2 linked regions of the Pedobacter ginsengisoli genome follow. The protein of the gene in region 2 interacts with the protein of the main gene of each other region in a pairwise test. Links are inferred from orthologs where the notes say so. Each region holds a gene or a part of one and is shown on either strand. Other genes may lie near its edges.

Region 1 (4,589 bases), 1.5 Mb from region 2 along the record:
TCTGTTGAAACAAAACCATCAGACCCTAAAAGAAACGAACAGTTACAAATTCTTCCGCTGCGGTTGCAGGCATATGAGCGACTAGTTGTTTTTGTGGACAGGATAAGCCCGTCAAACTTGTTGATCAGGGTGCATCAGCCTGGTATTTCTGTTGTCGACCTTCAATCGGTTTTACTTAATGAAATAAAATCAGAATATCAGCACAATATTGCCCAGCAGTTATATGTGAGTGCTTCGACCTGGGAAGTTGTTAGGAAACTTAAGGATGATACTTTAGCCATGATCAGTAATGCCGCCAGAGGATTGCCAACCGAAGCAGAAGGCGTAGATTTAAGCAGAAAGATACTGCAACATATGGCAGGTATTGCCGACAACCCTTATGATTTAACGCTAGATCTTATTAAAAAAGATATTCATTTGTTATTTTAACTATGAAAGAGAAAAGTTTTACCACCACTTCAGGTATCGAGATTAAAGAGTTATATACTACTGCGAAGCCGTTAAATGAGGCGCCAGGAGAATTTCCTTTTACCAGGGGGATCCAAAAAGATATGTATAGAGGTAGGTTATGGACCATGCGACAGTATGCAGGGTTCTCTACAGCCGAGGAGTCTAACCAGCGTTATCATTATTTACTTAAGCAGGGCACAATGGGCTTGTCGGTTGCATTTGACCTTCCTACCCAGATTGGATACGACTCAGATCATGATATGGCCGAAGGGGAGGTTGGTAAAGTTGGCGTTGCAATTGATTCATTAAAAGATATGGAAATACTGTTTGATGGAATAGAACTGCAAAAAATTACCACCTCTATGACGATTAATGCTACGGCTTCTATTTTATTGGCTATGTATATTGCACTGGCTAAAAAACAGGGAGCTGATATTAAGCAAATATCGGGTACCATACAGAACGATATTTTAAAGGAATATGCTGCCAGAGGAACTTATATCTATCCGCCAAAGCCTTCAATGAGGATTATCACTGATATTTTTGAGTATTGCAGTAAGGAAGTGCCTAAGTGGAATACAATTTCTATTTCGGGATATCACATCAGAGAGGCTGGATCAACAGCAGTTCAGGAGCTGGCCTTTACATTGGCAAATGGAAAAGCATACCTTAACGCTGCATTAGAGAAGGGATTGGATATTAATATTTTTGCCAAACGACTTTCGTTCTTTTTCAATTGTCACAATAATTTCTTTGAGGAGATAGCCAAGTTCAGGGCAGCAAGAAGAATGTGGGCAAAAATAACGAAGGAACTTGGGGCAACAGATGAGAAAGCCCAAATGCTTCGCTTTCATACACAAACAGGAGGATCTACATTAACAGCACAGCAGCCGCTTAATAATGTAATACGGGTTACAAATCAGGCCCTGGCTGCGGTGTTGGGAGGCACACAGTCTTTACACACAAACGGTTATGATGAGGCACTTTCTTTGCCTACAGAGGCAGCAGCAAAAATCGCGTTGCGCACACAACAAGTAATTGCTTTTGAAAGTGGGGTTACAGATACGGTTGACCCATTGGCAGGTTCATTTTTTGTGGAAACATTAACTGATGAAATTGAAGCAGCAGCGCAATCCTATATAGATAAAATAGATGCGATGGGCGGCTCAGTAAATGCAATAGAAAATGAGTATATTCAAAATGAAATTGCAGATGCAGCTTATCGCTATCAGGTAGAGGTTGAAGAGGCCAGCAGGATTATTGTTGGGGTAAATAAATTTGTACAGGAACAAGAAGGGATAACGGAAGTGTTTACTATAGATGAATCAATCCGTGCCATACAAACTGACAAGATAAATAAGCTAAAAGCCGAAAGAGATAACATTGCTGTTGAAAAAGCGTTGAATAACCTATTGGATGCTGCGAAAGGAACTGAGAATTTGATGCCGTACATTTTAACAGCGGTAGAGGCATATTCAACCCTTGGTGAAATAGCCAACACACTGCGTAATGTTTTTGGAGAATATTAAAAAGGATGTTAATAAATAGTTATTAACATAAAAAATTCAGGTTAAGAAGGGTAGGTTATTGCTACCTAAGCAGTTACCAAATAAATGAAAATTAAGTTTTTTTTGTTGATAATTTTTTGAATATTCGATCTCTCGAAACAGCAGTTTTTTATTGCTCGTATCGTTACTGTAAACCAACAAATTATAGAATAACAATGGAAAAAACTTGTACAGAAGTGTGGAAAAACTGTCTCCAAATCATAAAAGATAACATACCGACCCAAAGTTTCAAGACTTGGTTCGAACCGATATCAGCTTTGAAATTGGAAGGCAAAGTTTTAACCATACAAGTGCCTAGTTTGTTCTTCTATGAATGGTTGGAAGAACACTATGTAGGGCTGCTTCGTAAAACAGTTAAAAAGCAATTAGGAGATGAGGGAAGGTTAGAGTATAACATCGTTGTGGATAAATCTTCTAATACAGGATCGCCATATACCACTAACATGCCAAGTAATGGAAATGGGGCAGAGGCAAAGGTTCAATCAATGCCAATTCCTGTTTCTATAAACAAAGACATTAAGAATCCTTTTATTATTCCGGGTTTAAAGAAACTTAATGTTGATCCTCAATTGAATTCTAATTATACGTTTGAGAATTACATAGAAGGAGATTGCAACCGCTTAGCAAGATCAGCAGGTTATGCAGTAGCCGCAAAACCGGGAGGTACGTCCTTTAATCCATTAATGATTTATGGAGGAGTAGGATTAGGAAAAACACACCTTGCCCAGGCTATTGGTAATGAAATTAAACGTAACATGCCAGACAAACTGGTAATTTATGTTTCGTGTGAGAAATTCTGCCAGCAATTTGTAGATTCATTAAAGAACAATACGATCAATGATTTTGTGAATTTTTATCAGGCAATGGATGTTATCATTATGGATGACGTACATAATTTTGCAGGTAAGGAAAAAACACAGGATATATTCTTCCATATCTTTAATCATCTTCACCAATCAGGTAAACAGGTTATCTTGTCTTCAGATAAAGCGCCTAAAGACCTAGCAGGACTAGAAGAAAGATTGTTAAGCCGTTTTAAATGGGGGCTTTCTGCAGACTTGCAGATTCCTGATTTTGAAACAAGAATAGCAATTCTTAAAAAGAAAATGTATGCAGATGGGATTGAACTGCCATCTGAAGTAGTGGAATACGTAGCCCACAATATTGATAACAACGTAAGGGAACTAGAAGGTGCAATGGTTTCCCTGTTAGCACAATCAACATTGAATAAAAAAGACATCGATTTGGCATTAGCTAAGCAGATGTTGAAGAACTTTATTAAAAATACTTCCAAAGAGATCTCTATGGAATACATTCAGAAATTGGTATGTGAATATTTTGAAGTTCCTGTGGATATGGTTAAATCACAAACACGGAAACGTGAAATTGTTCAGGCCAGACAGATTTCTATGTACCTTTCCAAGAGTCATACCAAGTCATCATTAAAAACTATTGGAGCTTTCTTTGGAGGAAGAGACCATTCAACAGTAATTTATGCATGCCAGACTGTTGAAGATTTAATTGATACAGATAAGAAATTTAAGGGGTACGTACACGACATACAGAAGAAACTAAAAATGAGCTAAAACATTAAAGCTCAGTTATTAAGGCATAAAAAAAGGTTGCATCATATGTGCAACCTTTTTTATATTGCAGAATTTACTTTATAGCATCAAGCTTCATTAAGCCATAAAATAAAGCTGCCGAATGTAGGGCCTGTTCAATCTTATTGTCTTTCAGGATTTGTTTAGCCTCTTCTATAGTATATTCTTCTACACTAAGAATTTCATGTTCATCTAAATGCTGATCATGAGTTTTAACGCCTCCTTTTAATAAATAGGTGTAAGTAACATTTGTAGATGTTGCCGGATTAGGGTATAACGTAGCTATCAGCTCTGAACTTTTAAAAGAATAACCTGTTTCCTCTAGTAGTTCTCTTTTAATGGCCGTTTCAGGTAATTCATCACCATCAATAACACCGCCAGGAATCTCTAAAGAGATAATATCAGCCCCATGGCGATATTGGCGAACCAGAATTATTTTATTGTCTTCAGTTACTGCAATAGCATTAACCCAATTTGGATATTCAAGTACATAATAGTCGTCTTTTATAACTCCATTCTGTAAATCACAAGTATCCACACGTAACGTAGCCCACTTTTCCCTCACCAGATATCTGGATGAAAGTTTTTGCCATTTTTTTATTTCCATATTAGCTGTTAAGATATCGATTGACCATTTTTTGTCGGTCCAGATTAGTGATGTTTATGATGCGATGTTTTGTTTCCAGTAAGTGGTATATTAAATATAGCTTCTCGGCAAATGAATCATTCCTCGGATTAATAGCCGAAGGATCAAACTGAGAGTAAAGAAACTGGCTTAGCATTTCCAGTTTTTCAGCAGGGAATTCCTTTTCAGTTAACAGCACTTGAAATTCGGATGAATTAACGGAAAATAACTCTTGAGGGGTAATTCCAAAATTATTAACCAACGATTCTATAAGTAAATCATCTGCCTCAGCAAGCTTTCCTTCTAATTTTAAGCCCATAATTCGGGCTAAAACCTGGGCAA
Region 2 (8,288 bases):
TACAGCGCCTTGTGTTTCTTATGGATCAATGAAAATTGCTCAGATTAATCCAAATGCAACAATAGTAGTAGCACCTTCTGATCATACAATTACTAATCAGGATGCTTTTATTGCGGCTATTGAACAATCATTAAATGCAGCAGCGGAAAATGATTGCCTGATTACCCTAGGCATAAAACCTAGCAGACCTGATACCGGCTACGGCTATATTCAATATACATCTGGTACTTTAAAAACGGACGAACAGATTCATAAAGTGAAAATCTTTACTGAAAAGCCAAATTTAGATCTGGCAAAATCCTTTATTCAAAGTGGCGACTTTTTATGGAATGCCGGGATTTTTATATGGTCTGCAAAATCAATTAACAATGCTTTTTCTAAACATTTACCGGATATGTACGAGATATTTCATCAGGGAAATGATTTATATAATACACCAAGTGAAATTGAATTTATAGGAAATGCGTATTTACAATGCACCAACATTTCTATTGATTTCGGGATTATGGAAAAAGCAGACAATGTTTATGTGCTTCCTGCAGATTTTGGTTGGTCTGACCTTGGAACGTGGGCTTCTATATATGATATTGCCGAACATGATTATGTTGGTAATGCGGTAATCCCTTCAGAAAAAGTGATGATGTTTAACTCATCTAACTGCATGGTAAATGTACCAAATAATAAACTTGTGATTTTACAGGATCTGCATGACTATATTGTTGTAGAATCAAACGATACCTTATTAATTTGCCCAAGATCAGCTGAACAAAGCATAAAGCAAATTGTTGCTGATGTAAAGTCGAAATTCGGGACAAAATATATTTAACCCATTTAAAGAAGATATTCTTAGTGCAGGACTTTCACCGGCACTAAGAATTCAATACCTGAACTTTAAGCCTAAAGTGAGCGTTGTCTTATTGCCTCGTATAAAATAATACCTGCCGAAACTGATACGTTTAATGAACTGATTTCACCCATCATCGGGATTTTAGCCAAGTGATTGGCCATTCTCATAATTTCATTTGAAATCCCTTCATCCTCAGCTCCCATTACTATAGCAGTTGGAACTGTATAATCCGGAACATATATTAAATCGTCTGTTTTTTCAGTACATGCAACAACTTGTAATCCGCATTCCTGTAAAAACAATGCTGTTTTTTGCAAACTAGCGTGTCGGCATACAGGTATACTAAACAAAGCTCCGGCTGACGTTTTAATTGCATCTGCATTAATCTGAGCCGAATTTTTAGTAGGTACAATTATAGCATGAACACCTGCGCAGGCAGCAGTTCTGGCAATTGCCCCCATATTTCTTACATCTGTTATTCCATCAAGGATTAATACCAATGGTGTTTCTCCTTTTTCATAAATTAATGGAATGATATCTTCTATTTTCTGAAATGTAATAGACGAAATTACAGCAATCACTCCCTGATGATTTTTCTTCGTCATCCGGTTCAATTTTTCTACTGGAACATTATGTACAGGGGCATCAACCTCTTTTAGTAATTGCTTTAACTCCAAAATAATCTCGCCAGTTAAACCACGTTGTATATAAATGCTCTCTATATCCTTACCAGCCTTAATAGCCTCTATTACTGCACGTATACCAAATACGAACTCATTATTTTCTTTAGGTCTGGCTGACCTTCTTGAGTTTTCCATTTCTTTTAAATTGAAGCGCAAAAATAGCTCAAAAATTGCGATTAATTTAACCTAATTTGTAAGATCGATTGTTTTGCTTATCAACATATTACTGTTAGGAATTTTTTCGAATTCATGAAACTAATATAAAGATGAATGTATTTTACTTGTGGGAATGTTCATAAAGATTTTAAGAAGGGACCTAATTTTTGTCTATTTTTGTATCCATGAGCAGCGATAACGGAACACAAGGACAAGACAAGGCGAACTTTACAGCACGAAAAAATAGACTAAACAACTCTATGACTGCTATGGGGAAGATTCCGCCACAGGCTATAGACCTTGAAGAAGCTGTTCTTGGTGCATTGATGCTCGAAAAAGATGCACTATCTACCGTAATTGATATTTTAAAGCCAGAAGTGTTTTACCATGAAGGGCATAAAAAAATCTTTGAAGCAATTCAGGGGCTTTTCCAAAAATCTAAGCCTGTAGATATTTTAACTGTTACCTCTGAAATGAGATCACTGGGACAATTAGAAATGATTGGCGGTGCTTATTACATTACTAACCTTACAAACAGAGTAGCTTCGGCCGCTAATATAGAGTTCCATGCACGTATTATTTCCCAAAAATATATTCAAAGGGAACTGATCAGAATATCATCAGAGATTATTCAAAATGCCTATGAGGATACTACCGATATATTTGATTTGCTGGATCATGCTGAAAAGAACTTATTTGATATCGCTCAAAACAACTTAAGAAGAGATACTCAAAAGATGGATGAGATTGTAAAACAATCTTTAGCTACTCTGGAAGCACTTCGTGGTAAGAGCGATGGACTAACGGGTGTTCCATCCGGTTTTACTGATCTAGATCGTATTACAGGTGGATGGCAACCTTCAGATTTAGTGATTATTGCGGCTCGCCCGGCAATGGGTAAAACAGCATTCGTGCTAACCTGTGCTCGTAATGCATCTGTAGAATTTAAAAGACCTGTTGTTGTATTCTCATTAGAGATGTCGTCAGTTCAGTTGGTAAATCGTTTGATATCAGGGGAAACTGAGATAGAACAGGAAAAAATAAGGAAAGGGAATTTAGCAGAATGGGAATGGCAACAGCTGCACAGCAAGATAGGAACTTTAACAGAAGCTCCTTTATTAATAGATGATACTCCTGCTCTTAACATCTTCGAATTCAGAGCAAAATGCAGAAGGCTTAAATCTCAATACGACCTACAACTTATCATCATCGATTATTTACAGTTGATGCATGGTAAAGGAGAAGGACAAGGTGGTGGCGGTAACCGTGAGCAGGAAATTGGTAGTATATCAAGGGCTCTTAAATCAGTTGCCAAGGAACTAAATGTACCTGTACTTGCCTTATCACAATTGAGTCGTGCGGTAGAGAGTCGTCCAGGTGTTAACGGGAAACGACCAATGCTATCAGATTTGCGTGAATCTGGGTCTATTGAGCAGGATGCCGATATGGTACTATTTTTATATAGACCAGAATATTATGGTATTACTGAAGATGAACAAGGGCGTTCTCAAGCAGGTATTGGTGAAGTAATTATTGCAAAACACCGTAACGGTGAAACCGGAATTGTACCACTTCGTTTTATTGGTAAGTATGTGAAATTTGCGGATTTGGAAGAGAGCTTCTCAGCTCCTAGTTCATTCTCTATGGAAAGTCCAAGTGCTGGTATGCATCCATCACAAGATTTTGACAGGCCTGCAGGGAATGTGATCATTAAGCCATCACGTATGGACGACATGCATGATGAAGATGCTCCGTTTTAAACAGCTATTCTTTTAGCTATAGAAAGTAGCCTAACAATATACCGGCAAGAACAATAAATGGAGGACTTATTTTGGTAAAATTCAGAATAAGAAATGTTACTATTAATACTGTTATTGAAGTAAAATCCAATCCTATTGGTTGTACAAGCAGAATAAATGCAGCAATAATAAAGCCCACACTTACCGCATTTATACCTGACAGTGAATATTTAATGCGTGCTATCTTTTTAAGATCTTCCCAAAACGGAACAATAAATAATACCAGAATCAATCCTGGTAGGTTGATCCCTAAAACAGCAACTATGCCTCCTGTTATCTGTCCTGTTATTCCATAGCCAAAGTTTCTCATACTTAACGCTCCAACATAACTTGTAAATGAGAATGTAGGCCCTGGTAAAGCTTGCTGCAATGCAAAGCCGGATAGAAAGCCTGAAGAATGCAGATAATGTTTCATCTGCACAAATTCAGTAAACATAAGTGGGACAAGTACTTGCCCACCACCAAAAATAAAGATGCCGTTACGGTAAAAGTTCTCAAACAGCCTAATAGGTAAGCTAAATGGCGATGTACGGTTAATAATAGCACCCAATAGAGCCAAAAACAACAATAGACCAACAAAATAGACCAGTTTTTTACGATTTATATTTGAAAACAATTTTACCCGAATCTCACTTTCTTCTTTCGGGGCATCTAAAGCAGATGAAATCATGCCTCCTATTAAAATTGCCATAGGAAAAACGTAAGCATTTCGTAATACTAAAGTTGAAATTATAGCCGAAATAGCAAGAAATACGGACAATTGAGAAACAAGTACTCTTTTTGAAAGGTTATATGCCCCAAACGCAACTATCCCCAAAGCTATCGGCTGTATGTATTCGAGTATCTCTACGAATTTTTCTTTATGATCAATCTTTGCATAACTGATAGCTGCAAAGGTCATAACTGCTGCAGAAGGGAAAATCCAGATTATAAACGTTATTAAAGAAAGTTTTAACCCTCCTACTTTATAAGCAATACCAACCAATGTTTGAGTAGATGCAGGACCAGGCAATACCTGAGCAAGGGCATTTAGTTCAAGCAATTCCTCTTCTGTTATGTATTTAACATCCCTTACAAAATACCGCAACAATAAAGCAAGATGTGCCTGTGCACCTCCAAAAGCAGTGAATGTGAACAATATCACATTTCTGATAAACAAAAGTTGCCTCTTACTGCTCAATGTGCTATTAATTAATCATCTTCATAATCAAGCCCTGCTGCAGAATTATATGCACCCTGTAGCTCAGAAAAAGCATGCATATCTCTTTTATTTCTGGCCGCAAGCATTCCTTTTTGATATATCTCTATCCCTTCGTCGGTTTTCCCCGATTTTTCATAAAGTTTACCTAAATGATAGTACGTTCCAACGTAATCCGGGTGCTCAGCTACAAGTTTCAAATAATACTCAAATGCTTTTTCGGTATCGTTTGCTGAATTATATTCTGTAGCAAGGGCATATAAAATGAACGGATCATTAGGATCGCTCTCTAAAAAGTTTAATAGTTTGGCTAATCGGGTACTTTGCATTTTTTATCCCTGCTTTTTTAATTAGATTTGCAAAAAGACAATTTTAGCTAAAACAGCTTCATTACCTTTAAAACAAATTTATACATATGAAAATATTAGTTTGTATCAGTAATGTGCCCGACACAACAACAAAAATAACTTTTACCAACGATAATACACAATTCAATACTACAGGTGTACAATTTATTGTTAACCCTTATGATGAGATCGCCTTATCAAGAGCTATTGAACTTTGTGAAGGTGGTAAGGGTACGGTAACCGTAATAAATGTTGGAGAAAGCCAGACAGAACCTACCATACGAAAAGCCCTTGCTATTGGTGCTGATGACGCCGTAAGAATTAATGCTAGTCCAAGAGACGCTTATTTTACAGCTTATCAGATAGCAGAATATGCTAAAACTACTGAATTTGATATGATTCTTTGCGGTCGCGAATCTATAGATTATAATGGTTCTCAGGTTGCAGCAATGATTGGCGAATTCCTTGACATCCCGTCTATCTCTATCATTAAAAAATTAGATTATGATGGAACTACTGCAACAATTGACAGAGAAATTGAAGGTGGTAAAGAAGTTATTTCTGTAACCGGAAAATTCATTGCAAGCTGTGCAGAGGGAACAGCAGAGCCTAAAATACCTAATATGAGAGGTATTATGTCTGCAAGGACTAAACCTCTGGTAGTTGTTGAAGCTAAGGAAATTGAACAGGTTGCTAAAGTGCAGCAATTTGAAACCCCTGCTCCTCGTGGTGCAGTTAAACTGATTCCTGCTGAAGAGACCGCTAAATTAATCGACTTATTACATCAGGAGGCTAAAGTTATCTAACTGAAGTTCTATTTCAGAGTTTAAAAATTATTTAATAAAGATCGTATGTCAGTTTTAGTATATGTAGAACAAGTAGATGGCAAATTTAAGAAATCTGTTTTTGAAGCAGTATCTTATGCAAAAGCCATTGCAGATAAACAAGGTGGTGGTTTAACCGCTATATCTATTGGTAATGTTGATGAGAATGAACTTAAAGCATTAGGTAAATACGGAGCATCAAAAATTTTGAATGTTTCTAATGATCAACTTAAGAATTTCATAAATCAGGCCTATGCCTCAATTATTGCTGAAGCAGCTAAGAACGAGAATGCAGATGTAGTTGTTTTGTCTAACTCCTTTTCAGGAAAAGGATTAGCTCCTCGTATAGCTGTAAAGCTTAAGGCAGGATTAGTTGATGGGGCTATAGAATTACCTCAAACCGATAGCGGAAAATTTCTTGTTAAAAAGAATGCTTTCTCGGGCAAAGCTTTTGCAGTTACAGAATTAACTTCTTCAGTTAAAATTATTGCTTTAAATCCTAATGCCTTTGGCGTTAAAGAATCAGGAGTTGATGCAACTATTGAAGCGTTTAGTCCGGAAATTAAAGCAACTGATCTTACCGCTATTGTTAAAGAAATAGTAAGAGCCACCAATAAAGTTTCTTTGCCTGATGCAGAACTTGTTGTATCGGCAGGAAGAGGATTAAAAGGGCCTGAAAACTGGGGAATGATTGAAGAATTAGCTGACCTTTTAGGTGCAGCAACTGCTTGTTCTAAACCTGTTTCAGATGCTGACTGGAGACCACACTCAGAACACGTTGGACAAACTGGTATAGCTATCAGTCCAAATTTGTATATTGCTATAGGTATATCAGGTGCTATACAACATTTGGCTGGTGTTAGTTCATCGAAAGTTATTGTTGTAATCAACAAAGATCCTGAGGCACCTTTCTTTAAAGTTGCCGATTATGGAATTGTTGGTGATGCGTTTGAAGTTGTTCCGAAATTAATTGAAGCATTAAAAGCACATAAAGGTTAATTATTAAACACCATGCAAAGCCAAATTGACTTTGCATGGTGTTATTTAATATGAAAAAAGTAAAACTCGATATTGTTGGTTTATCATATAGCCAAACTCAATCAGGAGCTTATGCTCTTGTTCTTGGTGAAGTAAACGGAAGAAGACGTTTACCCATAATTATTGGTGCATTTGAAGCACAGGCTATTGCAATAGAAATTGAAAAAATGACTCCAAGCAGGCCGCTGACACATGACCTGTTCAAAACATTTGCGCAGACTTATAACATTGAAATACAGGAAGTTTTAATTTACAATCTGGTAGAGGGTGTTTTCTTTGCAAAGCTGATCTGCACGGATGGTGAAACCACCCATGAAATAGATGCCCGCACATCAGATGCCATAGCTTTAGCTGTCCGCTTTAATGCAGCAATTTACACCTATGAATTTATTCTATCCTCTGCCGGGATTGTAATTGAAGGAAATGATTTTCTTTTTCTTGAAAATATAGATGCCATTCCTAAAGAACAAGGTTCAGAAGATATTAGTACTTCTATTCCAGGAAGTAATTACAAGTCCTTAAGTATGGAAGAACTTCAGCAAAAGCTTCAGGATGCCATTGCAGAAGAAGCCTATGAAAAAGCGGCAAGAATTCGTGATGAAATAAATAAAAGAAATTCAGCATAACAATTTAAAATAGTTATATATTCATCCATAACTTTCAAAACCGACTAAACTATTATTTATGAATGTTAAGTTTCGCTTAACTCTAATGAATTTTTTGCAATTCTTTATATGGGGTTCCTGGCTCATTACTATCGGAGTTTATTGGTTTCAAAATAAAAAGTGGTCCGGATCGGAGTTTGGGGCTATTTTCTCTACCATGGGTATTTCTGCTATTTTTATGCCTGCACTAATGGGGATTATTTCAGATCGCTTTATCAATGCAGAGAAACTGTATGGCATTTTACACATTCTCGGAGCTATTAGTTTGTTCTCTTTACCACTGGTAGATAACCCTGCAACTTTTTTCTGGGTTATCCTGATTAACATGTTATTTTACATGCCGACGTTATCGCTATCTATAACTGTGGCTTATTCGGCTCTAAAAAGTGCTCAAAAAGATGTAGTTAAAGATTATCCACCTATAAGAATCTGGGGGACTATTGGGTTTATAGCTGCTTTATGGGTGGTAAGCCTTTCAGGAAATGAGGCTTCCTCTAATCAATTTTATATTGCATCTGGCGTTTCGTTATTTTTAGGCCTCTATGCCTTCACATTACCAAAGGCTCCCCCACTTGCTACCAAAATTGATTCAAAATCATTTGTTGATGCCCTGGGCTTAAGAGCTTTTACTTTGTTTAAGCAAAAGAAGTTTGCTGTATTTTTCTTTTTCTCTATGTTTCTGGGGGCTGCCTTGCAACTTACAAATGCTTATGGTGATACTTTTTTGCACG

The links.
Region 1: the proteins of dnaB (region 2) and dnaA interact in binary tests that used the Escherichia coli proteins (3 or more experiments, as listed by UniProt). The link is inferred for Pedobacter ginsengisoli from one-to-one orthologs.

What each region holds. Positions count from the first base shown.
Region 1 is NZ_CP024091.1:3,655,926-3,660,514, reverse strand. Bases 1,483-4,388 are described here. They hold dnaA (chromosomal replication initiator protein DnaA), read left to right. Parts: upstream 1,483-2,173; coding sequence 2,174-3,604; downstream 3,605-4,388. Other genes in these bases: CPT03_RS15045 (hypothetical protein), read right to left, coding at 4,231-4,388; CPT03_RS15050 (NUDIX hydrolase), read right to left, coding at 3,678-4,229; CPT03_RS15060 (methylmalonyl-CoA mutase), read left to right, coding at 1,483-1,979. Outside these bases: CPT03_RS15065 (hypothetical protein), read left to right, coding at 1-429; more of CPT03_RS15060, read left to right, coding at 432-1,482; more of CPT03_RS15045, read right to left, coding at 4,389-4,589. UniProt on the Escherichia coli protein: Plays an essential in the initiation and regulation of chromosomal replication. Binds in an ATP-dependent fashion to the origin of replication (oriC) to initiate formation of the DNA replication initiation complex once per cell cycle.
Region 2 is NZ_CP024091.1:2,151,771-2,160,058, forward strand. What follows is about bases 1,238-4,158. They hold dnaB (replicative DNA helicase), read left to right. Parts: upstream 1,238-1,871; coding sequence 1,872-3,446; downstream 3,447-4,158. Other genes in these bases: rlmB (23S rRNA (guanosine(2251)-2'-O)-methyltransferase RlmB), read right to left, coding at 1,238-1,665; chrA (chromate efflux transporter), read right to left, coding at 3,463-4,158. Also shown: CPT03_RS08880 (mannose-1-phosphate guanylyltransferase), read left to right, coding at 1-826; more of rlmB, read right to left, coding at 898-1,237; more of chrA, read right to left, coding at 4,159-4,665; CPT03_RS08900 (tetratricopeptide repeat protein), read right to left, coding at 4,677-5,012; CPT03_RS08905 (electron transfer flavoprotein subunit beta/FixA family protein), read left to right, coding at 5,099-5,836; CPT03_RS08910 (electron transfer flavoprotein subunit alpha/FixB family protein), read left to right, coding at 5,882-6,853; CPT03_RS08915 (bifunctional nuclease family protein), read left to right, coding at 6,904-7,518; CPT03_RS08920 (nucleoside permease), read left to right, coding at 7,577-8,288. UniProt on the Escherichia coli protein: The main replicative DNA helicase, it participates in initiation and elongation during chromosome replication. Travels ahead of the DNA replisome, separating dsDNA into templates for DNA synthesis.